One region of the Psychrobacillus sp. NPDC096389 genome, then DNA from elsewhere that is predicted to be linked to it. Evidence: a T-box and tRNA genes for the amino acid it is inferred to sense, from the RefSeq annotation. Region 1 holds a T-box; the other holds one or more tRNA genes.
The links. The T-box of region 1 lies ahead of ileS (isoleucine--tRNA ligase). A T-box ahead of a tRNA ligase gene usually reads a tRNA of that ligase, here a tRNA-Ile.

Region 1 (7,314 bases):
AGGGTTGTAATTATCTAAATTCGTGTACAAGGAATAAAAACTATACACATTGTCTAACGTATCGATCAGTTTGGATTTCGCTTCTTGCACGATACGTTCTGAAAAACGTTTCGTATTCCAAGGTGCACTGTCGACTAATAAGGCCCATCGTAATGCATCAGCTCCGTACTTTTGTATTAACTCTACTGGATCTAACGCATTTCCTTTGCTCTTAGACATTTTTTGACCGTTTTCATCCAATATATGTCCCGTCGATAGTACTCGGTTATAGGGCGCTTTTCCTGTAAATAGAGTGGATACGGCAAGCAAGCTATAAAACCAGCCACGTGTTTGATCAATTCCTTCTATTACTACATCCGCTGGAAATTGTTTTTCAAATAGCTCTTTATTTTCAAATGGAAAATGATATTGGGCAAATGGCATAGAACCACTATCAAACCAAACATCGATGACTTCGGGCGTTCTTATCATCGTCCCACTACATTTAGAACAGAGAAGCTTCACTTGATCGACATAAGGTTTATGCAGTTCGATATCATCTAAAGGATCAAGCGAAAACCGCTTTAAATCTTCTATACTTTTTGGCGCATATTCATGATTACACGCTTCACATTCCCAAATGTTAAGCGGGGTTCCCCAATAACGTTTTCTGCTAATATTCCAATCAACCATTTGCTCTAAAAAATTACCGAATCTTCCGTGCTTAATATGTTCCGGATACCAAGTAACTCCTTCATTATTTTGAATGAACTGTTCTTTCAAAGCAGTTGTTTGGATAAACCAGCTTTCATTTGCATAGTACAAAAGGGGTGAATCGCAACGCCAGCAATGAGGGTAGCTATGTTCGTACTTTTCTTTGCTGAAAAGTAAACCTTTGGCAGCTAGGTAACGAACAATATCTACATCGCAATCCTTGACAAACCGACCTTCAAAACCGATTACTTCTGGCGTATACTTTCCTTTTTCATCCACTACGTTAACAAAAGATAATCCATTTTCTTTTACTACTTTGTAGTCATCTTCCCCATAAGCAGGCGCAATATGAACAATCCCTGTTCCACTCTCTGCAGACACATAGTCAGCAGTCACTACTTTATGTCCGTTTTCTACTTTTACAAAATCAAATAATGGCGTATATGAAATATCTTTCAATTCCGCACCAAGATGGACAGAAAGTATTTCATGTTCCTCCTTTAATACCGAACTAGCCAATGCTTCTGCTATGATGAAAATGTCTTGCCCTTGTTTAGCACGAACGTATTTCAACGAAGGATGGACTGCTAGTGCTACATTTGCTGGTAAAGTCCAAGGCGTTGTCGTCCATCCAAGAAAATATTCATTGTCCCGACCACTTATTTTAAATTTAGCTGTTGCGGATAAATCTTTTACCATTTTATAACCTTGTGACACTTCATGCGAGCTAAGAGAAGTTTGACAGCTAGGACAGTAAGGTGAAACTCTATGACCTTTTTGGAGTAATCCTTTTTCGTGAATAGTACCGAGTATATTCCATTCACTTTCTATATAAGCATTGCTTAACGTTAAATAGGGATCGTCCATATCCACCCAATAACCAAGACTTTCTGTAAACCCTCTCCATTGTTTTTCATAAACAAAAACACTTTCTTTACATTTTTCTATGAATGCCTCTACTCCATACTTTTCAATATCGCCTTTACCGGAAATCCCCAGTTGCTTTTCGACTCCAAGCTCGACCGGTAAACCATGTGTATCCCATCCGGCTTTACGTACTACTTGATGTCCGGTCATTGTTTTGTATCTTGCGACGACATCTTTGATCGTACGTCCTAATGCATGACCAACATGCGGCAAGCCATTAGCAGTCGGCGGTCCTTCATAAAACACAAAAGAAGGGCTTCCTTCCCTATTTTCCACGGATTTTTGAAAAGTTTCATTTATCATCCAATGTCGTCGAACGCGTTCTTCCCGCTTTAAAACAGTTTCTTTATCCTTCCCCATTCGGTATCACTCCTAATTTTGTTAAATAAAACATACAAAAAAACCCGTCCCTGTAAAAAGGGACGGGTTTAACCGCGATACCACCCTAATTCTATTGCAAAATTTTCTTCTGCAATAGCACTTAGCCACGTACGATCATACGCGTTCTTTTTAACGGTAGACACCCGGTCTCACTTACTTTACTTCAGCTCGACTTCTCAGAGAGGATTTTCATACATGAACGGAACACCGGATTTCAGCATACACCGGCTCTCTTTGGAACAGTTTCATCTACTACTTTTTCTCATCAACGAATTTGTATGGTTTTATTATTGAAGAATTTAACACAAGTCTAAATAGTTTGTCAACTTAGTATATGCATGATTGTTAAAATTGATCATTTATGAAATAACTAGAATCAGCTATTATTAATCCATTATAAATATTTATAAGAATTTTTTTCAAATATACCCCTTTTAATATTACCGGCTTATACCCTTTTCCTTTTCCAAAATTTCATTTTATTTCGATAAATAACTTGATTCTAACGTAACGTTAGGTTTTATAATGAATGTAGGAACTGGAAATGAGGGATAATTTTGTATTCAATCGGAAATTTAGCTAAATTGAGCAACTCCACCGTAAGGACTCTTCGTTACTACGATGAAATAGGATTGTTAACTCCTTCCCATTTGAGTGAGGGTGGACATCGATATTACGAGGAAAAGGATGTCATCAAACTGCAATATATAAAGATTTTGAAGGAAATAGGATTTAGTCTAATAACGATACGAGAAATGTTAGAGCATCAGCATTTAAGTCATAAAGATGCGCTGTCCATGCAATTAAAAGTATTGGAACTGGAGAAAGAGCGTATCGAGGAACGCTCACGCTCCATTCGATATTTACTTCAACTAAGTGAATTTGAGGAGCTTGCCAATTGGAAAGATGTATTCGATCGTATTCCTATGAAATCCTCTCCTGCTCCTATAGAAGTATATGAGGGAATTTGGAATAACTATTTTTCAAAAGAAGAAGTTCAACTCTTTAAGGATTTGCCTAAGATTGGGGATGATACCGAAACAATACACATTTATACTACATTAATAAAGGATATTAGACAAAATATCCACATTGATATTACAAGTTCAAAAGCTCAAGATTTGGCAAGTAGATGGATTGATTTACTTGAAAGAGATTTTAAAGGGAATTTTAAATTAGCTGAAAAAGTATGGAATAAACAAAAAGAAGTAAAAGGTGGTATTGGATTTTATCAATTTGATCCAGCTATTGTAAACTTTATAGAAGAGGCAATTGCTCATTATTTAAAAGCAAATTCCCAAGGACAGTAATATGAAAATAAATTATATATTAGTAGAGTTAATTGTATATTTAGGACTTCCTTATGTTATTTGGACACATGGCAGAAGTTTTATCGGTGATTATTATGCGATGTTATTCTCTACAATTCCAGCAATAGTCTACACTATTTATCGATTTATGAAAGATCGTCAATTCAATATGATTGGAGTATTTATTATTTCTTCCCTTTTACTTAGCTCTCTACTTGATTTACTTGCTGGGTCTGCCCTTCAAATGCTATGGAATTCTGTTTTTTTGAGCTATGGATTTACTTTAATCTATATTTTTTCCATGATTATTCAAAAACCATTAGCCATATACCTAGCGGTTGAATTTATGTATTTACAAGGTTATCCGCGAGAAAAAAGTAAAAAGCTTTATTTCATGAAAGGAAATGTGAAGTTATTTCAGTTGGTTACTGCTATTTTTGTTGTTCGGGGTCTAATCATGAACTCCATCATGGTCTGGCTAATTATTAATCACGGTGTGGATGCGTTCATGCATTTAATTATCCTTAGAAAAGCACTTGGATTTGTATTTTCAGGCCTAATATTTATCGGATTCTTGTTTGCTGGAAATAAAGCGATGCAGTTAATAAAGGAGCAAGATATTGGGTGCTCAAAGCCTGTTGAAACAGTGGAAGCCGAGTAAAATGCTAGGCCACTCAAAAGCTACTCATCAGCCCTAAAAAGCTAATGAGTAGCTGCATCACGTATTATTATCAACAAAACATTTATAGAAAGGAACTATAATCGATAGATGTAGGTCTAGGCGCTTCTTCCTCTGCAATATTACTAGTGTTTGTAGTAAAACTTAGTGATAAGATAAAAGCCAATGACAACCATAGAAATACACTTTTCTTTTTCATTTCACAAATCCTCCCATTTCGTAATAAAATTTTGTTTAAACAGAATATGAATTGATTTTTGATAATACAAATCAGCTGCTTTAAACTTACTTTCTTTAAAGTAGTAATTTGCTAGTAAAATGGAATACTTTTGTACATGTCGATCGTCATGGTTCATCTCGAAATGATTTATTGCTTTTTTAAGTACTACTTCCAACTCATCAGATACAGAATGGAGCGCTCTATAAATTTCTAAGTGCCATTTGTAAGAATGGTATTCCATATTCCACTTTACTTCTTCTAATAACTTGAACCCTTTTTCACACCAGCTAAGCACTTCACTCTGATTATTTTGCTTAGAATATTCCTTGATTATCGAAAGAATAGTTATCAAATACCCTTCCGGATTGTAATTCTCTTCCTTACTTTTCAAACTGAGTTTATAGTACTCAATTGCTTGAACATGATTCTCTTGAATTGCATATAATGAGCCTATATTTTGATAAATCATCCCTTCATAATTAAAGACTTTATAGTCTATCACCAGCTTTTTGGCTAGATTATAATTTTTTTCTGCTTCTTTGTACTTTCTCATTTTTTTATATGCCATCCCTATAACGATATAGCTATCAATAGCTCTTTCAAATAAGAGATTGTCTTTATAATACATAAGAGATTTTGATGCATAATTGATCGTGTTAAAAAATTCATTACATTTAAAATAAATTAAACTAAGCACATTGTGAAAATCTGCTACTTCCCACTCTTCATTGGATACATTATTTACGAATAAGAGTGAGCCCTCTAATTTACTTAATGCTTTCGAATACTCACCATTCAAATAATAATAAAGACCTAGATTTAAATTACTGATGAATCTTTGCTTTTCATCAAAATTATCTTCCGAATTACTAATCACAGCCAATGTAGATTGTAGCACTTCTTTCTTTTCATTCAGTATTAACCTTAGCCGAAACATATAAAGGTGATAAGTATAATAATTTTTTAGTTGTAAAAAGTAAGTTTTTTGACCAGAAAAATTATGCAATGTTCCCCTGATCGATTCCTTATCCCTCTTAATAATTGCCTCTTTATACAATTCATAAAAAGCATCTATAAACTTGTTTTCCTCTTCATTTGGTAATTTATCTATTTCTAAATTTAGCCTTTTTAACAATAAATTTATTACATCTTCACTCGGAACAGTTGAATTATTCTCAATTTTACTGAGATAGGAAGTAGAACAGATTCCTTTTGCCAATACTGACTGTTTGATTTTTTGGTTTACTCTCTCTTGCTTGATGGTGTAACCTATGCTACTCATTTTCCCCACCCCTTAGAACGTAGTAGATATATTAGTTCTTTAAGAAAAGTAAGATACCTTTAACAATCGTTCGACCTATTACGACAATAAGCTAATGAGAAGGTTCAGTGAAGTGATGAACGGGTTTAATATATAGATATGTCAACCATCCAAAAAATATTAGATAATAATAAAATTTCCTTCTTTTATGAAATTTGAAGAATTTATATAAAAATAATAATGAATAATAAATGATATTTCCCAACTTATTTTTGTACTAAACGCGTATATTTTCTAGTAATATTTAGGAAAGAACAATTACTTTTTACTAAATATATATTTTATTTAATTATACCATATAGAGTATAAAGTCCTGTGAAAATTAATAAATATTTTTCTAAAGAAATGGTTGTTTAAAATCAGATAAAATCCCCTTTATAGGACAAGATATATCTTACCTAGGAAGCAACGCATTATTTTCTCACACCAAATCAGAAAGAAAATTCCAATTTGTGAAGGAGTGAAAAAATGAGTTCCGAAAAACAGAAGATAATTCAAGAATTCTTAAAATGCCCTTCCAACCAAACACTTCTGGAAGAGTTCAAAAATACTCATTCAGAACAAATAAAACAAAAAATTGACTATAAATTTAAACAGTATTATCAAAACTACAGAATAATATCCTACCTAATAAAAGTTTTACACTTCGAAAGTAAACATTTTGATAAAAAAATGCGCACCCATAATCATAGATACCAATTAATCCTCACAAGTGATTTAGAAAACGTAAACTTTTCTCCAATTAACTTCGAGAAATCCTATTCCGATTCGATTGATTTTTCTCATGACCTTGCCGACCATATATCTGACGATAGATTATTTAATAGTTTCAAAAAACTAACAGGGAGACAACGTGAAATACTTTCACTTGTATATATAAGGCAAATGACAGATAAAGAAATTGCTCAACATTTAGGTATTACACAACAAGCTGTCTCAAAGACTAGAAAAAATGTAATAAAAAAAATTAGAAAGGAGAATACACATGATTGATGCAGGGAACATTGTACAATTAATTGGCAACTTTGGATTTCCTATTGTCGTATCTATTTATTTATTGCACCGCTTTGAAAATAAAATAGAATCTCTTGAAAATGCGATTCACAGCATTGAGAATGTCGTTAATAGTAGAATGGAAAAAAGAAAAGGAGGGGAATAAATGAGCGAAATAGACATTCTTGCGATTTTAAAACAACTAGAACCTAAAATGCAAAGTGTATTATTTCAAACAAGTAATGACTACAGAGAAGACTTAGAGCAAGATTTAAAAGAACGTATGATCAAAATTATAAAAAATAATATTAACCTTGAAGTCCCAGGATTTTTTGACTTCATAGGAGAAGAACAGATGCAAGACTATTCCGGAATGCTAACGAGGTGCTGAAAAAATTTTAGATTTATTATTTGTTAAGTTGACTAAGACACTAGCACGACAATTCAACTTCTGTGCCCCCCATATTCGAATATGAACTGCACCATAGCTGTTAGTATAAACTAACATTTGTAGGTGCAGTTCTTATATTTTTTACTAGTATCAAGATTATGTCTTGTTCAGAAACAATATAATCAACAGCTCCTGCAAGGTTAAACGAGTGCTCATACCACCGTCCAGTGTTTTTTGGGTAGACTTTTTCAAGTAATTCAGTGACATAGGCTCTAACTGTTATATATTTCATAAGCCACTTTGAATAGTAAATTTATTAAGGAATTGTTTAAAATGTTTGACCTCTTTCATTATTTGATTGGGTTGCGTAATAAATTCAGCCGTTTGATAATCGTTTTG
Region 2 (7,314 bases), on a different contig from region 1:
TCGGGGTGGAAGCGTGGCGACACGTGCAGCTGACGAATACTAATCGATCGAGGACTTAACCAAAATGTATGTATTGTAGTAAATGTCTGTTTATCCAGTTTTGAGTGAACAAGCACTCATCGTCTAGTGATGATGGCAAAGAGGTCACACCCGTTCCCATACCGAACACGGAAGTTAAGCTCTTTTGCGCCGATGGTAGTTGGGGGTTTCCCCCTGTGAGAGTAGGACGTCGCTGGGCACAATAAAAAAGTCGTTACCGAGTAATCGGTAGCGACTTTTATTATCTATTGAAAAAGATGACTATGGGTAGCTTATAGGTTTTTTTGCCAGAAACTTCATATCTTCATTGTATTTTTAATAAATTTTATAACTCAGTATTGACATATTGATAATAATAGAGTAATATTATTCGAGTCGCCAAAAGAACAAATAGTTTGGCTGACAAACATGAACATTAAATTGTCTAGTGATGATGGCGAAGAGGTCACACCCGTTCCCATACCGAACACGGAAGTTAAGCTCTTCAGCGCCGATGGTAGTTGGGAGTTTCCCCCTGCGAGAGTAGGACGTCGCTGGGCTTGTAATAAATACATATAATAAATCAAAAAAAGTTCAAATTAACAATGAATTGAATTAAAAAATCGATGTAGAAATACTTTACTTATTATGATTTATTATTTACCCAGGAGGATTAGCTCAGCTGGGAGAGCATCTGCCTTACAAGCAGAGGGTCGGCGGTTCGAGCCCGTCATCCTCCACCATAATTCTATAATTGCCGGAATAGCTCAACTGGTAGAGCAACTGACTTGTAATCAGTAGGTTGAGGGTTCAAGTCCTTTTTCCGGCACCATTTTTCGAGCCATTAGCTCAGTTGGTAGAGCATCTGACTTTTAATCAGAGGGTCGTAGGTTCGAATCCTACATGGCTCATCACTTGTTAAGTAAGTAATATAAATGCGGGTGTGGCGGAACTGGCAGACGCACAGCACTTAAAATCCTGGGGTAGGTGACTACAGTACCGGTTCTATTCCGGTCCTCAGCACCATTTTTTAAAAAAATATATGCGCTCGTAGCTCAATTGGATAGAGCACTTGACTACGAATCAAGAGGTTGCAGGTTCGAGTCCTGCCGAGCGCACCATAATATATGACGGGAAGTAGCTCAGCTTGGTAGAGCACTTGGTTTGGGACCAAGGGGTCGCAGGTTCGAATCCTGTCTTCCCGACCAGTTATTTATTTGGGGCCTTAGCTCAGCTGGCTAGAGCATTCGGTTCATACCCCGAAGGTCACAGGTTCAAATCCCGCAACCAAAACGGTCCCGTGGTGTAGCGGTTAACATGTCTGCCTGTCACGCAGAAGATCGCCGGTTCGATCCCGGTCGGGACCGCCATTTTATTTATTAGTTCGAAATTTGAGATAAGCGAGAGATTCGTAGCTTAGCACAAATCAAAGTTGGCTCAGTAGCTCAGTCGGTAGAGCAAAGGACTGAAAATCCTTGTGTCGGCGGTTCGATTCCGTCCTGAGCCACCATAGTAATGCGGGTGTAGTTTAGTGGTAAAACCTCAGCCTTCCAAGCTGATGATGAGAGTTCGATTCTCTTCACCCGCTTCCAATAGTGGGCCTATAGCTCAGCTGGTTAGAGCGCACGCCTGATAAGCGTGAGGTCGATGGTTCGAGTCCATTTAGGCCCACCACTATTCCGAAGTAGCTCAGTGGTAGAGCAATCGACTGTTAATCGATTGGTCGTAGGTTCGAGTCCTACCTTCGGAGCCATATAAAGGCCCCTTGGTCAAGCGGTTAAGACACCGCCCTTTCACGGCGGTAACACGGGTTCGAATCCCGTAGGGGTCATAATAAACTTTAAAGAAAAAAAGACAATCATTCATTTGATTGTCTTTTTTTAGTGCGCCAGGCATGCACATGAACTATAGGGTGCGAGTCCCGAACCCCGAAGACAGCAGTAACAATAAATGATTTTGTCATCCTTATCGATACTTAGAAAATGTTAGTTATTATACTAAATGATTAGAGTTCTTCTATTAAAAAAAATACAATTACAGGCTTTCTTCATATTCACTGACTAGTTTATAAAAAGTTGTATTTTTTACTCCAATTTCTTGCTTTGCTTTCACTTCTCTTATATCTCCTGACTTCCACTGAGCATACGCAACTTAAAACTCAGTAACCTTTGGTCGACCCAAAACTGTGCCATTTTGCAAAGCTACATCAATTCCTTCGTGTTGAAATCTAAATATAGCGATAATAGACGTTATAAAAACATACTAATAAACACCATTAAAACAATGATTATTAAATGATTTACAATATTTTCTATAACGTTTGAGAAGTGGTGGTTTAAAAGTTTCTTATTTAAAGTACGGCAAAGGCGGCTTATTTAAAAAGCTTATGATAGCAAGGTTTATAGAGCACTCCTTCCAGAAATGGTTGGGGTGTTTTTTTGAGGAATAAGATCTATTTGATTTTCTTAAAATAAGTCGAACATTCCTGACTATCCAATATTTCATTTATGAAAACGAGCTAAAAATAAAAAATTGTCGAAAAGTCAATCTTCGACAATTTTTTATATATTACAGTATGCAGAGTATAGAAATAAACAGTTATCAACTTACTCTAATTTAGTTTTCAAATAGTGAATGATTGTATCAGTGACTTCTTTTGTAGTAGCTTGACCTTTTAAATCACGAGTTTTGGTGCCTTGTACTAGGCTATATTCTATTGCTTCAAGTAAATGATCTCCTAGTCTAGCATAGCCTAGATAATCTAACATTAGTTTTCCGGTCCAAATTTGACCTAATGGGTTAGCGACTCCTAAACCTGCGATATCAGGAGCAGAACCGTGCACTGGTTCAAACATGGAAGGGAATTCATTAGTTACGTTAAGATTGGCTGCTGGCGCAATGCCGATACTCCCCATAATTGCTCCACCGATATCTGTCAAAATATCACCGAACAAATTGGAAGCTACGATCACATCAAACTCAGAAGGCTTCATAATCATATACGCTGCCATAGCATCGATATGAACACTGTTTTGATCTAGCTGCGGATAGTTAGCTACGATATCATGGAAAACATCATCCCAAAAAGGCATACTATGAGAAAGGCCGTTTGATTTTGTAGCGCTCGTCACTTTTTTACTTCTTTGATTAGATAAGTCACATGCGTAACGCATTGCTCTTTCTGTGCCTTTTCGAGTGAAAATAGCATTTTGAATGGCAATTTCATCCTCATCTGAGTGAATTCTACCACCGCTATCCGAGTATTCCCCTTCAGAATTTTCACGTACAACAATAATATCGAATTCTCCAGGGCTTTTTAATGGTGAATCAAGTCCTTTTAATAATTTAGCAGGGCGGATATTAATAGTTTGTTTAAGACCTCTTCTAATTTTTATGAGCAAGCCCCATAGTGAAATATGATCAGGAACTAGTTCAGGCATACCTACTGACCCCAGAAAAATTTGGTCGAAATTTTTTAGAATTTCGAGACCATTTTCAGGCATCATCTCGCCATTTTTTAAATAGTAATCACAACCCCAAGATAGTATTTCCCATTCAAATTTTAAATTACCATCTAATTCCGCTAAAGTATCCAGTACTCGCATTGCTTCAGGTACTACTTCTTTTCCAATACCATCACCTGGTATTGTAGCGATTTTATAAGTTTTCATTTAAAAACCTCTTCCCTTTAATGGAGATTGATAATTTCATAATGAACGCCCATCTTTAGGTAGATGAGGGTATACAATAACCTTTATCGTATCTAACTGCGTTTCACAAGCCTTTTCCATCGCAACACTAATATCATCAAGAACATAAGTAGATGTAATAATATTTCCAATAACATCTTTTAATTCAGTTAATATATTTATGGCTAACGGAAATGTATTGGCATATCTATATACAGTTAACAAATCGATTTCCTTTTGTAACATAGTCGTTAAATCTAACGTAACGTTTTGGTGGTGTGGAAACCCAATGCTAACTAATTTACCGCCTTTTTTAAGAGAGTTAATAGCTGTGGCTAGCGCTTGTTCTGCTCCTGAAGTTTCAAGTACTAGATCAAAATAGTTTTCAGCAATTTCTTGTTTTGCTACTTCAAACGTTTGAGTAGCCCCCAAACTTTTTGCTACTTCTAGTTTATGTTTGACAATATCTGTTACTGCTATTTCTTCTGCATTAAAATAACTTGTCGCTGCAACTGCCATTAAACCAACTGGTCCCATACCCATTATTAAGACTTTCATTCCAGGTTTTAAGTTTGCACGATTTAAGGCGTGAATACCTACAGAGAGAGGTTCAGCTAAAGTAGCCTCCTCAAAAGTTAAAGAATCGGGTATCAAAAATACATAATCTTCTGGATGGCTAATATATTGTCGCAATGCTCCTTTATAAGGAGGAGTAGATAAAAATATTACTTTATCACAAAGGTTATATTTCCCACTTCTGCATTTTTCGCATATTCGACATGGGACACCTGGTTCCACAGCGACTCTATCACCAATCGAAAACTTAGTTACATCGCTACCAATTTTGACAATAGTTCCTGCACATTCATGACCTTGAATGTGGGGGTATTGTACGGTTCTTTTTCCGATATGCCCATGTTTATAATAATGAATATCAGATCCGCAAACACCAACGGCATTTATCTTTATTAATACTTCATTAGGAGAGATAGAAGGGATTTCTTCATAACCGACTTCCACTTTAGAGATTTCTACTAAATTTGCGACTTTCATTTCTAATGTGTTCAATTCGTATCACCCCAATATTGGTTGATTTTCATATTTAAGTAGAACTTTACCGCATTTTTTATCTTCACATAGTTGGAATGCAGAATCCCATTCTTCTAAAAGCATCGTATGCGTAATAATTGGTTTCAAATTAATTTTATTTTGCTCGTATAATTTTATTACTCTTTCCCATGTTTCATAGGAATGTGCGAGAGAACCATATACTTGTAATTGTTTGTATAAGATAACATCGTAATCCATCGTAAAGGGTTGGCCTGCTATCCCAACCTGGATATGTTTTCCCCGATTTTTTAGTTGTTTAAAGCATTCATTGATCGCTACAGGTACACCCGTGCAATCTACCGTAATGTCTACTCCTAAACCATTTGTTTCTAATGCAACAATCTCTGATAAATTTTCTTGTTGAACATTAATAACTCTATCTGCGCCTAATTCCTGCGCAATTTCTAGACGTTGTACATCAACATCTGTACCTGTAACAAGTATCTTGCAACCCTTCAAAGCCAATAAAGACAGACAAATAAGCCCAATTGGACCAGGTCCCGATAATAAGACAACATCACCGCTCTTAATATCTGTAAGTTCTTCAATTGCTTGGACACCGCAAGCTAAAGGCTCCGCTAATGCCCCTTCTTGAAGAGATACATGGTCAGGTAATTTATAGACAACATGTTCTTCTATTGTTAAATATTTGGTAAAACTCCCATTTACGCCATGTCCCATGCCACGGCGGTGTTCACAAAACATATAGTAACCCGTTTTACAATGAATACATGTTCCACAAGTAAGCTGAGTGGATCCCAACACCGCAACGCGATCGCCAACAGTTACATTAGTTACTTCGGGACCAGTTTCAACTACTACTCCCGAACATTCATGACCTAAAACGACTGGTGGGTAGCTTTTAAATGTATCATGGAATATATGCAAATCTGTTCCACAAATTCCGGTATAAGCCACTTCTATTTTCACTTGGTCAGCTTTACATACAGGTTCTTCAATGGTCACAATTTCAATATTTCCAACACCAGGTTTTGTTTTTTGTAGCGCTTTAATATAGATCCACTCCTCGTAAAATGTTTTTTAATTATTCCATTCCAATTGAAATGAATTTCACTTCTAAAAATTCCTCAATCCCCCAAAGTCCACCTTCACGACCTAATCCACTTTCTTTAAATCCACCAAATGGGGCTTGTGCTGTCGAAGGCACACCATCATTTAGACCAACAATTCCATATTCCAATTTCTCAGAAATATGAATTGCTTCTGAAAGCCTTTCAGAAAATACATAGGCAGCTAAACCAAATGGCGTATCATTTGCTCGGCTAATCACTTCTTCTACTGTTTTATATGTTGTAATTGGTGCGAGGGGTCCAAATGTTTCTTCATACATACATTCCATATCGTCGGTTACATTAACCAGGACAGTTGGTGTTAAGAAGAAACCGTTCGAATTTGTAATTTCTTCGCCCCCAGTAATAATTTTAGCGCCTTTATTCACAGCATCTTCTAATTGGGATTTCACTTTATCAACTGCATGTTGGTCAATTAAAGGTCCAATATGAATACCCTCTTCCAGACCATTACCGACTTTTAGTTTCTGTACTTCATCTTTAAATATATTAGTAAATTCCTGTTCAACACTTTCATGAACATAAATACGATTAGCACATACGCATGTTTGACCAGCATTTCGAAACTTCGATTTTATTAAACGTTCAGCAGCTAATTGCAAATTTGCATTTTCTGTAATGATAAAAGGTGCATGCCCGCCAAGCTCTAGTGATAATTTTTTTACATTATAAGAAGCTTGAGCCATTAACTTTTTTCCAACTTCTGTAGAACCGGTAAATGTAATTTTTCGAATTCTACTATCATTCATCCATTCTCCAACGATTGCACTTGAGTTACCAGTTACTAGATTAAGTACACCTTTTGGAATCCCTGCTTCATGGGCTAACTCAATTAATTTTATGGCAGTTAACGGTGTTAAAGAGGCTGGTTTTATTACTGCTGTACATCCTGCTGCTAGTGCCGGTGCTACTTTACGTGTAATCATTGCAGCTGGGAAATTCCATGGTGTAATAGCTGCAATCACTCCAACTGGATGTTTTGTAACGAGTAAGCGCTTAACCACGCTAGAAGAAGGGAGTGTTTGACCATAAATGCGTTTTCCTTCCTCAGCGTACCAGGAAATAAAGCTATTTGCATAATCAACTTCACCAATGGCTTCTGCTAATGGTTTACCTTGTTCTTTCGTCATAATTTCCCCAATAATTTCCTTGTTCTGATCAACTAAATGAAACCATTTATATAATAAATCAGAACGTTGACTAGCAGTTAATGCAGACCATGATTCCAATGCTGCAAAGGCAGCGTCCGTAGCCAATAGGGCCTCTTTTTCGTTGCCGTTTGGTATGCTACCAATCGTTTCTTGTGTAGCTGGGTTTATAACGTCAATTTGATCAATGGTTGTAACTGTTTCACCATTAATAATCATATGTCCTTTAATAATCATGAATAGTTCCTCCTTTGAATA

Region 2: it encodes a tRNA-Ile, which carries the amino acid that the T-box ahead of ileS (isoleucine--tRNA ligase) is inferred to sense. The anticodon was not compared.

The regions. Positions count from the first base shown of each region.
Region 1 is NZ_JBIWFB010000005.1:125,934-133,247, forward strand. It holds gene ileS (isoleucine--tRNA ligase) at 1-1,980, opposite strand, end outside; T-box leader at 2,036-2,279, opposite strand; gene ACIQ38_RS13940 (MerR family transcriptional regulator) at 2,559-3,311, shown strand; gene ACIQ38_RS13945 (VC0807 family protein) at 3,313-3,972, shown strand; gene ACIQ38_RS13950 (hypothetical protein) at 4,055-4,189, opposite strand; gene ACIQ38_RS13955 (helix-turn-helix domain-containing protein) at 4,191-5,492, opposite strand; gene ACIQ38_RS13960 (sigma-70 family RNA polymerase sigma factor) at 6,000-6,524, shown strand; gene ACIQ38_RS13965 (YvrJ family protein) at 6,517-6,690, shown strand; gene ACIQ38_RS13970 (hypothetical protein) at 6,691-6,915, shown strand.
Region 2 is NZ_JBIWFB010000001.1:26-7,339, forward strand. It holds partial or broken rRNA gene ACIQ38_RS00005 (23S ribosomal RNA) at 1-63, shown strand, start outside; rRNA gene rrf (5S ribosomal RNA) at 123-238, shown strand; rRNA gene rrf (5S ribosomal RNA) at 463-578, shown strand; tRNA gene ACIQ38_RS00020 (tRNA-Val) at 686-761, shown strand; tRNA gene ACIQ38_RS00025 (tRNA-Thr) at 775-850, shown strand; tRNA gene ACIQ38_RS00030 (tRNA-Lys) at 857-929, shown strand; tRNA gene ACIQ38_RS00035 (tRNA-Leu) at 962-1,044, shown strand; tRNA gene ACIQ38_RS00040 (tRNA-Arg) at 1,063-1,139, shown strand; tRNA gene ACIQ38_RS00045 (tRNA-Pro) at 1,150-1,226, shown strand; tRNA gene ACIQ38_RS00050 (tRNA-Asp) at 1,313-1,388, shown strand; tRNA gene ACIQ38_RS00055 (tRNA-Phe) at 1,453-1,528, shown strand; tRNA gene ACIQ38_RS00060 (tRNA-Gly) at 1,536-1,606, shown strand; tRNA gene ACIQ38_RS00065 (tRNA-Ile) at 1,616-1,692, shown strand; tRNA gene ACIQ38_RS00070 (tRNA-Asn) at 1,697-1,771, shown strand; tRNA gene ACIQ38_RS00075 (tRNA-Glu) at 1,778-1,849, shown strand; gene ACIQ38_RS00080 (tartrate dehydrogenase) at 2,625-3,689, opposite strand; gene ACIQ38_RS00085 (NAD(P)-dependent alcohol dehydrogenase) at 3,726-4,775, opposite strand; gene ACIQ38_RS00090 (zinc-dependent alcohol dehydrogenase) at 4,782-5,783, opposite strand; gene ACIQ38_RS00095 (NAD-dependent succinate-semialdehyde dehydrogenase) at 5,863-7,290, opposite strand.